DNA from 3 places in the Mesorhizobium sp. M0048 genome. Region 2 is predicted to be linked to each of the others. Evidence: predicted binding sites of a transcription regulator. Region 2 holds the regulator's gene; each other region holds the start of a gene.

Region 1 (5,430 bases), on a different contig from region 2:
TCGTCATGCCCCCCAAATCCAGCGTACCGGCCATACGGCCGAGCATCTGGCTGAATCTGCGCGAGGCTTCCTCCTCCGACATGTTTTCGTTGACCGCCATAACACGAGCGCCGTCCTCGGTGGGAACGAACTCCACCTCCGAACCTGGGCCGATACCCAGATGATCCCGGATCTCCTTCGGGATGGTCACTTGCCCCTTGGTGGTAACGCGCATGGTAATACCTCGTCGGTATTACTTATTGCCGGCCTGAGAACAAGTCAAGAACAAACTTATCCGACCAGCGCCGCCAGCCTGTAGGCGATGCTCTGCCGGTGGTGTGCGTGACAGATGGCGATGGCCAGCGCATCGGCGGCGTCGTCGCTGTCGAAAGTCGCCTTCGGCATCAGCACCTTGACCATCATGTGGATCTGCTTCTTGTCGCCATGGCCGACTCCGATCACCGCCTTCTTGACGGCGTTTGGCGCGTATTCGGCAACGACAAGGCCGGCACGCGCCGGCACCAGCATGGCGATGCCGCGTGCCTGGCCGAGTTTGAGCGTCGCTGCGGCGTCCTTGTTGACGAAAGTTTGCTCGACCGCCGCCTCGTGCGGCATCGCGGCATGCAGGACCTCGGCGAGCCCATCATGCAATTGGCAAAGACGCATCGCCAGGGCGGCCTTGTCGTCGGACCGCACCGTGCCGGAAGCGACGAAGCGCAGCGAATTACCGAGGCTTTCGACGATGCCCCAACCGGTGCGCCTCAGCCCCGGATCGATGCCGATGATGCGAATCGCTTCCCCCATCCGCCAACTTTACCCCTGGTAGACAGCGATGCCAGCGAAATGTGAACAAACCAGAAACGAGGGGTGGCTACGTCGCGCAGGCTGTTTGAGATTCGCTCTGACGAGGCAGATGGCGTGATTTTCGAGAACCGAGGCGGCCTTAGGTGTCCGTCGGAGTAGAATTATCAAACGGTCCCTCAGCCGCGGGCGAAAGCCGTGTTGAGCAGCGTGATCTGGTCGGACACCGGATTGAGGCGACGGCTCGACGGCGGCACCTCGGTGAGGCCGCCATAGATCTCCTCGTCCATGCGGCGCACCAGCGCCTGCAGGCGCAGCGAGCGGTTGACGAGGTCGGTGAAATCGTTCGGCAATTCGGCCCAGCCGGGCGCCTCCTCATGCGCCGAGGCGGTGTCGAGACGCACCTTGGATTTTTCTGAGGCCACCTGATCGCGGGTCATCTCGCCGGAATTCGCCGCCCGTTGCAAAAGCAGCCACGAGGCGACCTGCATCAGCCTGGTGGTCAGCCGCATCGATTCGGCCGCATAAAGCGTCGCCGCCGGCCTCGACAGCTTCTTGGCCTCGGCGCGGCCCTTGCCGTCGAGATACTCGGCCGCCTGCTCGACCAGGCCCATGCCTTCCTGATAGAGCGGCTTGAAGGATTGGGAGAAAACCCGGCGCTCCGCCAGCTTGATGGTTTTCGCGCCAGCCTTCGAAGGCTCGTTCATTGCCACGCCCCTGCACTTGCCTCACAGCCGGCCGATTCGGCTCTTGGTCTGCCACATCCGGCAGCCTAAACGACTGAAGCTTGAAAATGCGCTTCGCTGCCAGCGAAGGCAAGCACATGTTTAACAAACGGTTAACGGCCGCATTTAGCCGCTAGACGCCCATGCCGGCGCACAAAAAAAGAGCCGCGGATAAGGCGGCTCTCAGGAGTTTAACAGGGAGGCGTCAAACAAAGTGGCTCCAACCACTCGGTAAGAATCCAGATCACTGGATGGACATAGTAAACGCCTGTAAAGCTTAACGAAGCCTTAACGCAGCGCATATTTTTCGATCAAGGGCCCGGCATCTGTGCCGTAACAGCACAGCTGACCGGCCAGGGCGGCGTTCACACCACTGGCTGGAAGCGGGGGCGACCCGCTTGCGCCATGGTTCTTCCAGATCGTGACCGACATACCGAAACAAAGCGGCACTGCCCGCGACATCGTTCCGAAACAGGCGACGCGCTAAACGCCGCGCTCCTCCCAACGAGGCGGAGCAAACCTTGCGCTCCGGCAATCATGAAAATCTCTCAAGGAGCGAACAATGGATTGGTACTCGGTCGTTAAATTTCTGCACATCGTCTCGGCGATCCTCTGGGTCGGCGGCGGCTTCACGCTGATGCTGCTTGCGGTACGCGCCGACCGTGCCGGAAACGTCGAAGGCATGCTGCAGGCGATGCGCGCCACCGGCGAGCTCGGCAACCGGTTCTTCGCGCCGATGTCGATGCTGACATTGCTCTTCGGCCTCATCATGTGCGGCTTCTGGGTCGGCTTTTCCGATCTGTGGGTGCTGATCGGCCTTGCCGGTTATGCGACGACCTTCTGCATCGGCATGTTCGTCTTCAAGCCGACTGCCGACCGCATGGCAGGCATGATCGCCAAGGATGGCGTGACGCCGGCAGTGCTTGCCCAGGGCCAGCGCGTCCTCAATGCCGCGCGCTTCGACTATTCGGTGATGCTGGTGATCATCGCAGACATGGTGCTGAAGCCGACGCTGCACGACATCACCATTCTGGGCTGCATGGCGTTCGTGCTAGCAACCGGCGTTGCCCTGGCGCTTGGCAGGACGCGGCCGCTGCTGCCGAGTGCCGCCTGAGGTTTAAGGAATCCGACGGCGGCCGACTGGGGCCGCCGTCTTACAGGAGGCCGGCGATGCCGTCCCACAGAAGCTTAACCGCGACGACCGCCACGGTCGCATAGGTGAAGGGATAGAACAACTCCGGCCGCATCCGCCGCACCAGCCAGGCGCCGGCGATTGTCGACAGCGGCGCCAGCGGCATCAGCACCGCCGACGCGGTCAAATTGGTGGTGTCGAACTGGCCGAGCGCGAAATAGGGGATGAGCTTCAGCGCATTGGTGACGGCGAAGAAGATCGCCGCGGTGCCCGACAGCACCTTCGGATCGAGCCTGATCGGCAGCGCATAGACCTGAAAAGGCGGGCCGCCGACATGGGCGACGAAGCTGGTGAACCCGGCAACGGTACCCCAGAGGCCGGCGGCGACGCGGTTGGGCTCCGCCGCGTGGCCGGCACCGTGGCGGAGTTGCAAATAGAGCCAGCGCAGCACGAAGATCAGGGCAACCGCGCCGACGATCAGCCTTACCATCTCTTCGGTGACCAAGGCCGCCGTCAGCCAGCCAAGGGCAATGCCGATCACGGCGCCCGGCATCATGTCGGCCAGCATCTTGCGGTCGAAGATGCCCCACCATGTCCACACCGAGACAATGTCCATCAGGCACAGAATTGGCAGAAGGATAGCGGCAGCCTGAACCGGCGGCATCGTCAGCGCCATCAATGGCACGCCGACAAAGCCGACGGCGCCGCCGAAGCCGCCTTTCGACAGGCCGACGAGGATGACGGCCGGAATGGCCGCGGCATAGAACCAGGGATCGACGAGCAGGCCTGACATGAGGGAAAGGAGGCTGGAGGGAAGTGATCTCTGGAATAGACCAGAAATGGCCAGACCGCGACCGCAAATATGTGGGCCACGCCACCGAAACCCGTCACATGTTTGGCATGTCGAGCGGCGGCGGGCGTCTCCGGATCGGCTGCGCCTTGATGATCGCGGTGCTGGTTTCGGCCTTGTCGGCGATGCGGTCGAGAATCCCATCGAGCTCGCCGATCGAGCGGACGAACAGCCGCGCAACGAAGCAGTCATCGCCCGTCACCTTGTCGCATTCGCCGAATTCGGGGATTTCCTCGATCAGCTTCTGGACGATGTGCAGCTTGCCCGGCAATGGCCGGACGCGAACGATCGCCTGCAAGGCGTAGCCGAGCGCCTGCGGATCGATGTCGATGGTGAACGCGCGGATGACGCCGCGATCCTCTAGCCGTCGAAGCCGCTCCGAAACGCTTGGCGACGACAACCCGACCTGCAGCGCCAGTTCCTTCAGCGAGGTCCGTGAATCTTTGACCAGGATATCGAGGAGCTTTCTATCGAGCTCGTCCAGCATTTTACAATTCCAGGAAAAGAGCGATGTTTACCTAATTTAATGAGGCTCGTCCTGCATATCACCGGCTACAAGTCATGGAAAGACCCGATCCGCTGTGGGATTATAAAATCTCAACAAAGGTTCGGGAGCATCCATGGACAACACGGTACGCGGCACGATCGAAATGACGGCGGCGATGGCGATCCTCGGCACGATCGGCTGGTTCGTCGTCCTTTCCGGCCAGCCCATCATGGACGTGGTGTTCTGGCGCTGTGCTTTCGGGGCGGTAACGCTGCTGATTATCTGCGCGGCGCTGGGACTGCTGCGCGGCAGGCTGTCGCTTCGCATTGTAGCCATCGCGGCTCTCGGCGGTGCTGCCATCGTTATCAACTGGCTGCTGCTGTTCAGCGCGTTTTCGCGTGCCTCGATCTCGATCGCCACGGCTGTCTACAACACGCAGCCCTTCATGCTGGTGGGTTTTGGCGCGCTCTTCTTCTCTGAACGGCTGACGATGACCAAGCTGACCTGGCTCGGCATTGCCTTCGCCGGCATGCTGCTGATCGTGCAGGCCGCGCCCGATGCAGGCGATCATGGTACGGATTACTTTGCCGGCATTGCGATGGCGCTGGCCGCGGCTTTCTTCTGGGCCGTTGCGGCTATCGTCACCAAGAAACTCAAAGGCACGCCGCCGCACCTGATCGCCTTGATCCAGGTCTGTGTCGGCGTCGTCATGCTGGCACCCTTCGCCAATCTCACCCACCTTCCCGCCGACGCGCGGAGCTGGGGCATGCTGGCGACGCTCGGCATCGTCCATACCGGCCTGATGTACATCCTCATGTACGGCGCCATCCAGAAGCTGCCGACGCATCTGCAGGGATCGCTGTCCTTCATCTATCCCGTCGTCGCCATCCTCGTCGACGTGGTCGCTTTCGGTCATCGTCTGCAGCCGGCGCAGATCGTCGGCGCCGCCGCCATCCTGGTCGCCGCCGCCGGCATGAACCTCGGCTGGTCGCTGTGGAAATCGAAAGTGCCAGCCTAGAGCCCGCAAGCGACCCCCTGCCGCCTGTTCAACTCCCGCACTTTGCTCTATGCCGCAATGCAACCATCTTCGCCCGGCATAGGCGATAACCGGGACCGAACACCAATGAATGACGCAACGCCGCCCAACCGCTGCCGTATCGTGCTGATCGCGCCGCCAAACGTGCCGGCCGAGCGCATCGCCGCGGCCTTCGACGGCGGTGACGTCGCCTCGCTTATCCTGCCGGAAAACGGTATGGACGAGGCCGCCTTCCAGGCCTTTGCCGAGCAGATCGTGCCGGTGGCGCAAGCGGCCGGCATTGCCGTCATCATTGCCGGCGACACCCGCATCGCCGGCCGCGTCCAGGCCGACGGCATTCATGTCGAGGTCGGCAAGGACGAGCTCGCCGAAACGATCGAACATTTCCAGGCCAGGATGATGGTCGGCACCGGCGGCGCC
Region 2 (5,430 bases):
CGCTGCCGGCCAGCGACCCAGCAACGGTTCTCGTGCCCGCGGGCGAGCCCATCGTGCGCCTACGCCGTCGTTTCCGCCTCCCGTCACCGTCCTGTATCCGCAACAGCGTAACCTCGGCAGCCGGCCTGGAACTCGACCGTGGCGTCGCCTTCCTGCTGGTGCCGGTGTTCCTCGCATGCGGGGTGGTCGTATATTTCGCGCTGTCGGTGGAGCCAGCCTTTCCGCAGCCGATCGCAATCGTGCTCCTCGCGGCCCTTTGTACGGTCGTCTCGCGTTCATGGCCCAGGACGCGCCTGTGTTTCATGGTGGCGCTGCTCTGCGCGCTTGGCGTGCTTGCCGCCAAGTTCGAGACCTGGCGTGTCGGGACGCATGTGCTCGGTTCTGAAATCTCGACGCGGCTGACGGGTCGCGTCGTATCGTACGAACCCATGGCTAGCGGCCGCATCAGGCTGACGATCGATGTGATCTCAACCGCCAGGCCGACGCTGCGCTACATGCCGGAACGGGTCCGCATTTCGGCGATGAAGATACCGGCTGAGCTGGCCGCTGGTTCCGAGATCGCCGGCTATGTGCGGTTGCTGCCGCCGACCGGCCCGGTGCGGCCCGACAGCTATGATTTCTCCTTCGACAGCTATTTCGCCGGTATCGGCGGCAGCGGCTTCTTTCTCGGCAATCCGAAGGTCGTGGCTTCGGGCAGCATGCCGCTTGCCGCGCGGCTTTCTTCCGCGATCGAAGACGCGCGCGAATCCATCGCCGACCATATCCGCAGCCGCATCGGCGGCGCCGAGGGCGAGATTGCTGCTGCGCTGATCGTTGGCGTGCGCGCCGGCATTCCCGAGGAGATCAACGAAGCGATGCGGCGTACAGGCATCTACCACATCATCTCCATCTCGGGGCTGCATATGGCGTTGGTCGCCGGCACCATCATGGCGCTGCTGCGCGGCGCCTTTGCGCTGTTTCCCGACTTCTCATCGCGACGGCCGGTCAAGAAATATGCCGCAGCCGCCGCGCTTTTTTCGATCGCGGCGTACCTCGTCTTTTCCGGCGTTGTGGTGGCGGCCGAACGCAGCTTCATCATGCTGGCGGTGATGCTCATCGCCGTGCTGTTCGACCGGGCCGCGCTCACCATGCGCAATCTGGCGATCTCGGCCATCGCGGTCATTCTGGTGTCGCCGCACGAGGTGGTCGGTCCGAGCTTCCAGATGTCCTTCGCCGCGACGGCGGCCCTTGTCGGCGCCTATGCCGGCTGGTCCGATTACCGCACCGGCAGGGCCACCACGCCGCCGCCCCGGCGATCGCCGCTACGCTTGGCCACGCGAAAGGTCCTGCTGGGCATGGGCGGCCTGGCGATGACCTCGATCATTGCAGGGAGCGCCACGGCGCTTTTCGCCATATGGCATTTCCAGCGCGTAGCGCCGCTCAGCCTGTTCGCCAATCTGGCCATCATGCCTATCGTCTCACTGGTCGTCATGCCCTTCGCCGTGCTCAGCGCGCTGGCGATGCCGTTCGGCGCGGATGGGCCTTTCCTTTACGTGATGGGCAAAGGGCTGACGGCGATGATCGCCCTGTCCGGTTGGATCTCCGAGCGCTCGCCGATCGATGCGGTGGGTCTGATTTCGCTGAGATCTGTCCTTCTGGTGACGATCGCCCTCGTCGTTGCCAGCATGGCGACGACCTGGTTGCGGCTCGCGGCAATTCCTTTTGCGCTCGCCGGCTTGCTAACGACAACGCAGACGCGCGTACCCGACGTATTGATCTCGGAGGACGCACGGCTGGTCGCGCTGCCGATCGGCAGCGGTGAGCTCGCCGTCAACCGGGCACGCCCGAATGAGTTCACGATCGACAACTGGAAACGCGCGCTCACATCAGAGGCTATCGTCGCGCCGGAAACACCTGGAAAGAACGATCCGCAATTCGACATTGCCGATCCGGCCGACCTACCGCCGGGCATGCCGTTCATTTGCACGGACGGTCTCTGCCTCGCCAGGCATCCATCCGGCGCGATCATTGCGCAAGCCAAGGACCGCGATACCGCACGGCCAGCCTGCGCCTTCGCCAGCTTGATCGTCATCGACGACGCCACCGCCCATAATCCCTGCTACTACGACCGGCTGGTCCTCGTCGTCACCAAACGGCAACTGGCGCGCGCGGGAAGTGCGGCCGTCTATTTCGATCCACAAGCGGCAACACGCGCCGAAATCCGCTTCGCCGTCGAAAAATCATACCGGCCCTGGCACGTGCAGCGGAAATTTTCACGCGCGGCGCGCGGCCTGCCGCCATACCGCAGAGCCGACAATCCAAAAGCCGGCACCAAGGGCGCAACTCAGTAGCGGCGGATCAGCCCAACGAGCTTGCCCTGCACCTTGACCCTGTCTGGTCCAAAGATGCGCGTCTCGTAGGCCGGATTGGCGGCCTCCAGGGCGATCGAGGCGCCCTTGCGGCGGAACCGCTTCAGCGTCGCTTCCTCCTCGTCGACCAAGGCCACCACGATCTCACCGGGGCTCGCCGTATCGGCGTTGCGGATGATCACCGTGTCGCCGTCGAAAATGCCAGCCTCGATCATCGAATCGCCTTTGACCTCGAGCGCATAATGCTCGCCGCCCATGATCATATCCGGCGGCACCGAAATCGAATGCGTCTGGTGCTGGATAGCATCGATCGGCACACCAGCGGCGATGCGGCCCATTACCGGGATCGAAACGGCGGCGACGACATCGTCGTCATTGCCGGCTGCAGGGACGCGCGACGATGTGGGCTTGCCCTGCCGAGGGGCACCTTGCCCAAGACTGCCCTGGATGACACTCGGCGAGAACTTGCGTGCCGCATTGAGGCCGGGGGCGATCGAGTCAGGCAGGCGTAGTACCTCCAGCGCACGGGCCCGGTTGGGCAAACGGCGAATGAAGCCGCGCTCCTCCAGCGCCGTAATCAGTCGGTGGATTCCGGATTTGGAAGCCAGGTCGAGCGCTTCCTTCATCTCGTCGAAGGAAGGTGGGATACCGCTTTCCTTCAACCTTTCGTGGATGAACATAAGCAGTTCGTGTTGTTTGCGTGTCAGCATAGCGACCCCCAACAGAATCAGAAAACAAACCCAGAACAGACACTATCTGTTCCAGTTGTGTTCCGCAACTGTTTAAAGTTTAATGAATGCGTTAAGGCTCGGGAAACAAACGACGTCCCCTACCGGCGTACCGTATTTTCACCGCCGCGAGCCTCATCCCCTTGATTCTGCTTTCGTTTGCGCCGTTCTGGCCTCCTTGAAGGCGGCACTGGCATCGGCCGTCGGTCGGCAAAGGGCACGGAATTGAACCCGTATCGACTGTGCGGTTTGGTCAATGCACCGTGAACGAAACGAACTCAAAACGCCAACCTCGGGCTAACTCCAGGTTTCCACCGCCTGGTCAGGCTGCTTCTCGCCGGTGGAGCCTTGCTACGCGCTACCCGGTAATGGAAGAACAGTTGATGCGTGTCCGGCGTTGCGTTGGATTTTTTGAGGGAGCAGGCAAATCATGACGGGAATTCCCGATCTCGTGGCCGTAAAGGCGATGGATGCCGCGGATCCGCTGGGCGCGATGCGCGACCGCTTTGTCTTGCCGCAAGGAGTGATCTATCTCGACGGCAATTCGCTAGGAGCTGCTTCACGTGCCGCTTTCGATGAATTGTACAAGGCCGCGACCGAAGAATGGTCGCATGATCTCATCCGCGCATGGAACACGGCCGGCTGGTTCAACATGCCGCTTGAACTTGGCGACCAGCTAGGGCGCCTGATCGGTGCCGCGGTCGGCCAGACGGTGGTCTGCGATACGACGTCGGTCAACATCTACAAGCTGCTGCACGCCGCCATGGCCATGCGACCGGAGCGGCAGGTCATCGTCGCCGAGGGCGATAGTTTTCCGACAGACCTCTACATGGCTGAGGGTGTGGTTTCGACGCGAAAAGATGCGCTGCTGCGCCTCTCGGGGGTCGACGCGCCGACCATCGAAGAGCTGATCGACGAACGCACCGCGGTGGTGCTGGTCAACCACGTCAACTACAAGTCGGGCGAACTGCGCGACATGCCGACGCTGACGCGCAGGGCTCAGGAAGCCGGGGCGATGATCGTCTGGGATCTCTGCCACACCGCCGGCGCGATGCCAGTCGAGCTCGACAAGGCAAACGCCGATTTTGCCGTTGGCTGCACCTACAAATATCTGAATGGCGGCCCGGGCGCGCCTGCCTTCATCTATGTGGCTGAGCGGCATCTTTCCGACATCCAGCAGCCGCTCACCGGCTGGTGGGGCCATGCACGGCCCTTCGCCTTCGAGCCAGGCTATGCGGCCGGCACCGGCATCCGCCGGTTTCTGTGCGGCACCCAGCCGGTCCTGTCGATGCGCACGCTGAAGGGCGCGCTCGACATCTGGAACGATGTCGACATGACGGCGGTGCGCAAGAAGAGCATCGCGCTGGCGGATCTGTTCATCGAGCTTGTCGAGGCAAAGTGCGGCACTTACGGGCTCACGCTCGAAAGCACGCGCGATGGGGAAAAACGCGGCAGCCAGATTTCATTCATGCATGAGCATGGCTACCAGGTCATGCGCGCGCTGATCGAACGTGGCGTGATCGGCGATTTTCGCGCGCCATCGACCATGCGCTTCGGCTTCACCCCGCTCTATGTCGGCTATGCCGATGTCTGGCAGGCCGTCAAAGTGCTTGAGGATATCCTGCGCACCGGTGCGTGGAAGGATGCGCGCTTCGCCATCAAAGCAGCTGTCACTTGAGATTGATGCGAGAGCTGGAATCGTGAGGCTGGCGACGACGTGCCGCGCGATGCTCACGGCTAGGTTGCAAGGCCATATTGCCAGGGAGGGCGCAGGGTGTTCGAACGTCACATTGCCGATTGGGACAACGCCTATGCCAACGGCGCCAACATAGCCGGCAGCGATCGCTGGCCGGCGGCCTGGATCGAGCCCGCGCGGGTTTTCCGCGACGTGCTTTCGACCGAGGGCAGGGCGCGGCTCGACATGGCCTATGGCGACAACCCACGCAACCGGCTCGATCTTTTCCTGCCGGCCATCAAGCCCAAGGGACTCGTGGTGTTCGTTCATGGCGGCTACTGGATGGAATTCGACAAGAATTTCTGGTCGCATCTTGCCGCTGGCCCTGTTGATCGCGGCTATGCGGTGGCGATGCCGTCCTACACGCTCTGTCCGCAGATACGCATTGGCGGAATCGTCAAGGAAGTCGGCGCGGCGATCGGCAAGGCGGCGGCGATGGTCCCAGGGCCGCTGATGCTGACCGGGCACTCGGCCGGCGGCCATCTTGTTAGCCGGATGGTTACGGCGACGACGCCGCTGGCGCCCGAAGTCGTCCGGCGCGTTCGTCACGTGGTGTCGATCTCGGGGGTGCATGATTTGCGCCCGATCATGCGCACCGGCATGAACAAGACGATCGCGA
Region 3 (5,430 bases), on a different contig from region 2:
ACGACGGCATCACCGCCGGTGACCAGCGCGTCGACCAGTCCGGCCTCCGTCTGCTGGCCGAATGCGTGTTCTTCGACTAGGCGGATCGCCTCGCGGTCCCGCGGCGTCGCCGCGCGTATGGACATCATGCTCATGACAATTTCATTCCTTTTTCGAGCTTGGCCCCGCGCAGAAACTCCTGCGCGGCTATGGGCCTTGCGCCCGCACGTTGAACTTCGACCAGCCTGATCGCGCCTGACCCGCAGGCGACCGTCAGCCGGTCATCGAGAATTCCTCCCGGTTCGCCGGCGCCTTGCGAGAGCGTCGAGCGAAGCAGTTTCAGCCGTTCTACACGGCCGCCGATTTCGGCCTCGCACCATGCACCGGGAAAGGGCGACAGGCCGCGAATCTGGTTGTGCACGTCGCCAGCAGGTCGCAGCCAGGCTATGCGAGTCTCCGATTTATCGATTTTCTTGGCGTAGGTCACCCCCACCTCCGCCTGTGTGGTAAATGTCAGCGTATTCCGCTCCAGCCGCTCGAGCGCTTGCACCATCAGCGCAGCACTGAGGACCATCAGCCGGTCGTGCAGATCGCCGGCCGTCATGTCGGGTCCAATGGGACATTTTTCAACCATTGCCACCGGCCCGGTGTCGAGGCCTTCGTCCATCCGCATCACCATCATGCCCGTTTCGGTATCGCCGGCCATGATGGCGCGCTGGATAGGGGCAGCGCCGCGCCAGCGCGGCAACAACGATGCGTGGCCATTGAGACAACCGAGCCGCGGCGCCTCGAGAATGGGTTTGGGCAGAAGCAGCCCGTAGGCGACGACCACGGCGACGTCGGCGCGCAAGGCGCGGAACGCCTCCTGCTCCGCCTCGCTCTTCAGCGACACCGGCGTCCGCACCTCGACGCCCAGCCGCTCCGCCTCGCGCTGCGCCGGCGACCGCGTCAGTTCGAGCCCGCGCCGGCCGCCGGCGCGCGGCGGCTGCGTATAGACGGCGGTCAACCCGTGCCCGGCCCCGGCAATCGCCCGCAGCGTCGGCACGGAGAATTCGGGCGTACCCATGAAGATGACACGCAGGGGCATTCGTCGACCCCTATCCCACCATCTTGCCCGGCGCCTTGTCCCTGGCGAGCTTTTTGAACTTCTTGACCACCATGTCGCGCTTCAGTTTTGAGATGTGGTCGATGAACAGCACGCCGTTGAGATGGTCGATCTCGTGCTGCAGGCAGGTCGCCATCAGCCCCTCGGCCTCGATCTCCTGCAGCTTGCCGTCGCGATCGAGATACTTCACCCGCACCGCGGCGGGGCGCTCGACTTCGGCATAGTAATCGGGGATCGACAGGCAGCCTTCCTCATAGACCGAACGCTGGTCGGAGCTTTCAAGGATTTCGGGATTGATGAAGACGTGCGGCGCCGGCGTCTCGTCCTCCTTGGCGAGGTCGATCACCAGCATGCGCAAGGGTTCGCCGACCTGGATCGCTGCGAGGCCGATGCCGGGCGCGTCATACATAGTGTCCAGCATGTCGCCGGCCAGTTTGCGCAAATCGCCATCGACACGCTCGACCGGTTTTGAAACCTGGCGCAGGACGGGATCGGGGAGGATGATAAGCGGCTTGATCGACATGGCGTCTCACCTAAGACCTCGCAGGAAAAGCGTCAACCGGGACGGCTTCGGGTCGTTCACGTTTTGATCTGTGCCGGCAGACCGAATCATCTATGCTGTCGGCATGAACGATCTGGCCACCATCCTGTCCGAACCTGTCGCCCGCCTCGGCGCCACCACGCTCACGCTCGGCCAAGCCCTGGGTTTCGGCGCAATGCTGTTCCTTGGACTGTTCGTGGCGCTCGTCGTTGCGCTCTGGCGATCGGCCAAGGCGCGTGCAGTGGCGGCCGCCGAAGCCGCCGACCACGCCCGTGACGCCGAGGTGCGGATGGCCGGCATCTTGGCAAGCCAGGCGGAAATGCAAGGCCGCATGGGCGCCATCGCCGAAGTGTTCGGGGCGCGCCAGGCGGAACTGACCCAGTCGATCGGCCAGCGCCTCGATGCCATGACCGGCCGCCTGGGCCAGACCATGACCGAGCAGACGAGATCGACGCATGAGAGCCTCGCCAAGCTGCAGGAACGGCTGGCGGTTATCGATATCGCGCAAGGCAATATCCAGTCGCTGGCCGGCCAGGTCGTGCAATTGCAGGCGATCCTTTCCAACAAGCAGACGCGCGGCGCCTTCGGCCAGTCGCGCATGGAGGCCATCGTCGCCGACGGATTGCCGCACGGCGCCTATGAATTCCAGGCGACCTTGTCGAATGGCAGCCGGCCCGACTGCCTGGTGAAGATGCCGAACGGCGCGCCGTCACTTGCCATCGACGCAAAGTTTCCGCTCGAGGCGTGGAATGCCATCCGTGCCGCCGAAGGCGCCGACCTGCAGAAGTCGGCAGCACAGGCTTTCCGCCGCGACATCGAGGTGCATGTCCGCGATATTTCCGAAAAATACCTGATCCAGGGCGAGACGCAGGACACCGCCTTCATGTTCGTGCCCTCGGAATCGGTGTTCGCCGAAATCCATGAGAATTTCGAGGCCGTTGTCCAAAAGGCGCATCGATCGCGGATCGTCATCGTCTCGCCATCGCTTTTGATGCTGTCGATTCAGGTCATCCAGGCAATCCTCAAGGATGCCCGCATGCGCGAGCAGGCGCACCTGATCCAGGGCGAGGTCATCCGGCTAATGGAAGACGTCTCCCGGCTCGACGAGCGGGTGCGCAAATTGCAGACGCATTTCGGTCAATCGGCCAAGGATATCGACGACATCCTGGTCTCGACATCGAAGGTGACCCGGCGCGGACAAAAGATCGAGGCGCTGGAGTTTGGCGTGCAGCCGGCGGAGGATACCGCTGGTTCGAATGGCAGCGGAGCAAAAGCGGAAAGCAGCCCGCGCGTCGCTGATTCGAAAACCGGGCAGTTGAGGCTAAGGGTCGTCGAAGGCGACGATTGAGAGCTACGCCGGAACCGGAGGCTTCACCCGGATCTGGCGCTACTGCTCCTCGATGATGGTCGTGCCTTCGAATTCCGGCAGCCAATGCAGCGCCGAGCGGTGCCAGATCTGCTTTTTCGGCACCAGTTGCTCGCGTTGCCGTGCCGTGCCGACCCTGATGCCGTAAACCTTCGGTCCCTCGCCCGCCGACGTGGCGTAGAGATGCGAGCCACACTCACCGCAAAACGCCTGGGCGCGCTTGGCGCCGCTCGAACCGGTCTTGATGTAGATTTTCGGCTTGCCCTTGGTGATCCTGTAATTGTCCTGGGACGCCGGCACGGTGACGCGAAAGGCCGTTCCGGTTAGCTTCTGACAATCGATGCAGTGACAAATGGTGGTCTTTTCCGGATCGACCTCGGCCTCGTAAGTGATGGCGCCGCAATGACACCCGCCGTCGATTTTCATCTTCGTTCCTCCCGAGCTTTTGCCTGCGATCATAACCGGGACTGTCCGATGGCGCATCGATTTCCTCAAGCCATTTTCCTTAGGCCGGTTCTTGTCCGGATGCCCCCGCCAAGGCCTTGCTCCGGCGTTCCCAGGTGCCGGTGGTCTGAGGCTTGACGAACAGCCGCGTCACCTCCGGCATCTCCGCTTTCAGCCGCGTCTCGAGGCGTTCGACGCAGGTCTCTATCTCGGGCGCCGACAAGTGGTCCTCGAACTCGATGCTCAGAGCGGCGACGATCTCCTGCGGACCCATATGCAGCGTCAGCGCGCCATTCGCCCGCTGCACCGCCGGGTCCTGCTGGACGATGTCCAATACTTTCATTTGCACCTCGGGCGAAGCCGGCTCGCCGAGCAGCAGGCTTTTGCTTTCGCGCGCCAGGAAGATCGCGGTTGCGCCCAGGATCAGCGCGATGCCGATCGACGCGGCGCCGTCGAGCTTCGGCATGTCCAGCAGTTCCGCCGCCGATATCCCGGCGAAGGCGACAACGAGGCCGAGAAGTGCCGCGCTGTCCTCGAAGAGTACGGTGTAGACACTAGGATCCTTGCTGAGCTGCACCGCCTCGAGCCAGCCGTGGCTGCCTTTTTGGTGGCGGAACTCCTTCAGCGCCACCAGCCAAGAGGTGCCTTCGAAGAGGAAGGAAAGGCCAAGGACAGCGTAGTTCACCTTGGCGTTGGCAATCGGCTCCGGCGTCATGATGTGCGTCACGCCTTCGTAGAACGATATGCCGGCGCCCAGTGCAAAGACGAGGAGCGCAACGATGAAGCTCCAGAAGTACAGCTCGCGGCCATGGCCGAGCGGATGCGTGCGGTCGGCCGGGCGCGCGGCACGGTGCATGCCGTAAAGCAGCAGGCTGCCATTGCCGGTATCGACGAGCGAGTGGACGCCTTCCGAGAGCATTGCCGAGCTGCCCGTGAACAAGGCAGCGGCGAATTTGGTCAGTGCGATCGCAAGATTTCCGGCGAGCGCCGCATAGATCATTTTTTTCGACCCGCCATGCGCCGCCATGGTGTGCTGCCTTGGTTGATGCACCGAGATTGGCGGAGCGTCCGCCCACGCTCCACAGCTCTCACAACGCCTGAAGCGCCGAGTTGTTCACAAAGTCAGTTATCCAAAAGGGCGGGGCGGGGCTATTCGACGACCTCGTCCGTCCAGACCTTGAAGCCAGCCAGCGCGCCCGGCCCGAAAATGTGGGTCAGCGGCACATCAGCGGCATCGCGTCCGGAGGCGATCAGGATACGGCCGATGCGCGGCGCGTTGTTGCGCGGGTCGAACGCGTGCCAGCGGCCGCCGAGATAGACCTCCATCCAGGCGGCGAAATCCATGTCCGACCACGGCTTTGGCAGGCCGATGTCACTGATATAGCCGGTGCAGTAGCGGGTTGGAATGTTCAGGGCGCGGCAGAAGGCAACAGCGAGGTGAGCAAAGTCGCGGCACACACCACTCTGCTCGCGATAGGCTTCGGCGGCGGTGCGTGTCGGCCGTGCATTGAAGTAGTTGAAGACGATGTGGTTATGGACGAAGTCGCAGACCGCCTGGACGCGCGGAATGCCGAGCGGGGTGCTGCCGAACAGCCGCCACGCTTCATTCGACAGCACGTCGCTCTCGCAATAACGGCTGGGCAGCAGGAACAGCAGCGTCTCCGACGGCAGATCGCGCACCTCGTGCTGCCACGCCGTCAGCTCGCGCGTCTCGAAGGAGCCGGGGTCGCGGATGACCGCGTCGGTGCCGAAGGCAAAGCGCCCGGCCGGCGCAACGAGACGGTTGCACCAATTGCCGAAACTGTCGCGGTAGCTCTCGATCGGCACCGGCGGGTTCGACGTCAGGAAGTCCGGCCGCTCAAGATCGGATGCGCGCGAATAATGGACATTTAGCATCGCGATCAGCGGTGTTTCCTGCGGGAAGTCGAAGCTCATCTGGCAACCGATGTGGATCCGCATTGTCGTCCTGACCGGCCTGCCTGATCATCAGCCGGC

What was found. Region 2 encodes LexA, which represses DNA repair genes until DNA is damaged. Its sites were predicted from a motif close to TGTTCNNNNTGTGTTCNG; they were not measured.
Region 1: ruvC (crossover junction endodeoxyribonuclease RuvC) is a predicted target of LexA. The motif match lies at 825-842, and genes of this name have one in related genera.
Region 3: NKJ84_RS08025 (DNA recombination protein RmuC) is a predicted target of LexA. The motif match lies at 1,661-1,678, and genes of this name have one in related genera.

What each region holds. Positions count from the first base shown of each region.
Region 1 is NZ_JAMYUV010000001.1:129,242-134,671, reverse strand. It holds gene NKJ84_RS00680 (AbrB/MazE/SpoVT family DNA-binding domain-containing protein) at 1-214, opposite strand, end outside; gene ruvC (crossover junction endodeoxyribonuclease RuvC) at 271-783, opposite strand; gene rcdA (protease adaptor protein RcdA) at 960-1,487, opposite strand; gene NKJ84_RS00665 (DUF2269 family protein) at 2,068-2,619, shown strand; gene NKJ84_RS00660 (sulfite exporter TauE/SafE family protein) at 2,660-3,430, opposite strand; gene NKJ84_RS00655 (Lrp/AsnC family transcriptional regulator) at 3,525-3,974, opposite strand; gene NKJ84_RS00650 (DMT family transporter) at 4,108-4,992, shown strand; gene NKJ84_RS00645 (thiamine phosphate synthase) at 5,098-5,430, shown strand, end outside.
Region 2 is NZ_JAMYUV010000016.1:87,717-93,146, reverse strand. It holds gene NKJ84_RS16385 (ComEC/Rec2 family competence protein) at 1-2,330, shown strand, start outside; gene lexA (transcriptional repressor LexA) at 2,324-3,058, opposite strand; gene kynU (kynureninase) at 3,507-4,754, shown strand; gene NKJ84_RS16370 (hormone-sensitive lipase) at 4,851-5,430, shown strand, end outside.
Region 3 is NZ_JAMYUV010000005.1:229,703-235,132, forward strand. It holds gene NKJ84_RS08010 (GNAT family N-acetyltransferase) at 1-134, opposite strand, end outside; gene fmt (methionyl-tRNA formyltransferase) at 131-1,060, opposite strand; gene def (peptide deformylase) at 1,077-1,607, opposite strand; gene NKJ84_RS08025 (DNA recombination protein RmuC) at 1,711-2,973, shown strand; gene NKJ84_RS08030 (GFA family protein) at 3,013-3,417, opposite strand; gene NKJ84_RS08035 (cation diffusion facilitator family transporter) at 3,497-4,462, opposite strand; gene NKJ84_RS08040 (transglutaminase-like domain-containing protein) at 4,585-5,394, opposite strand.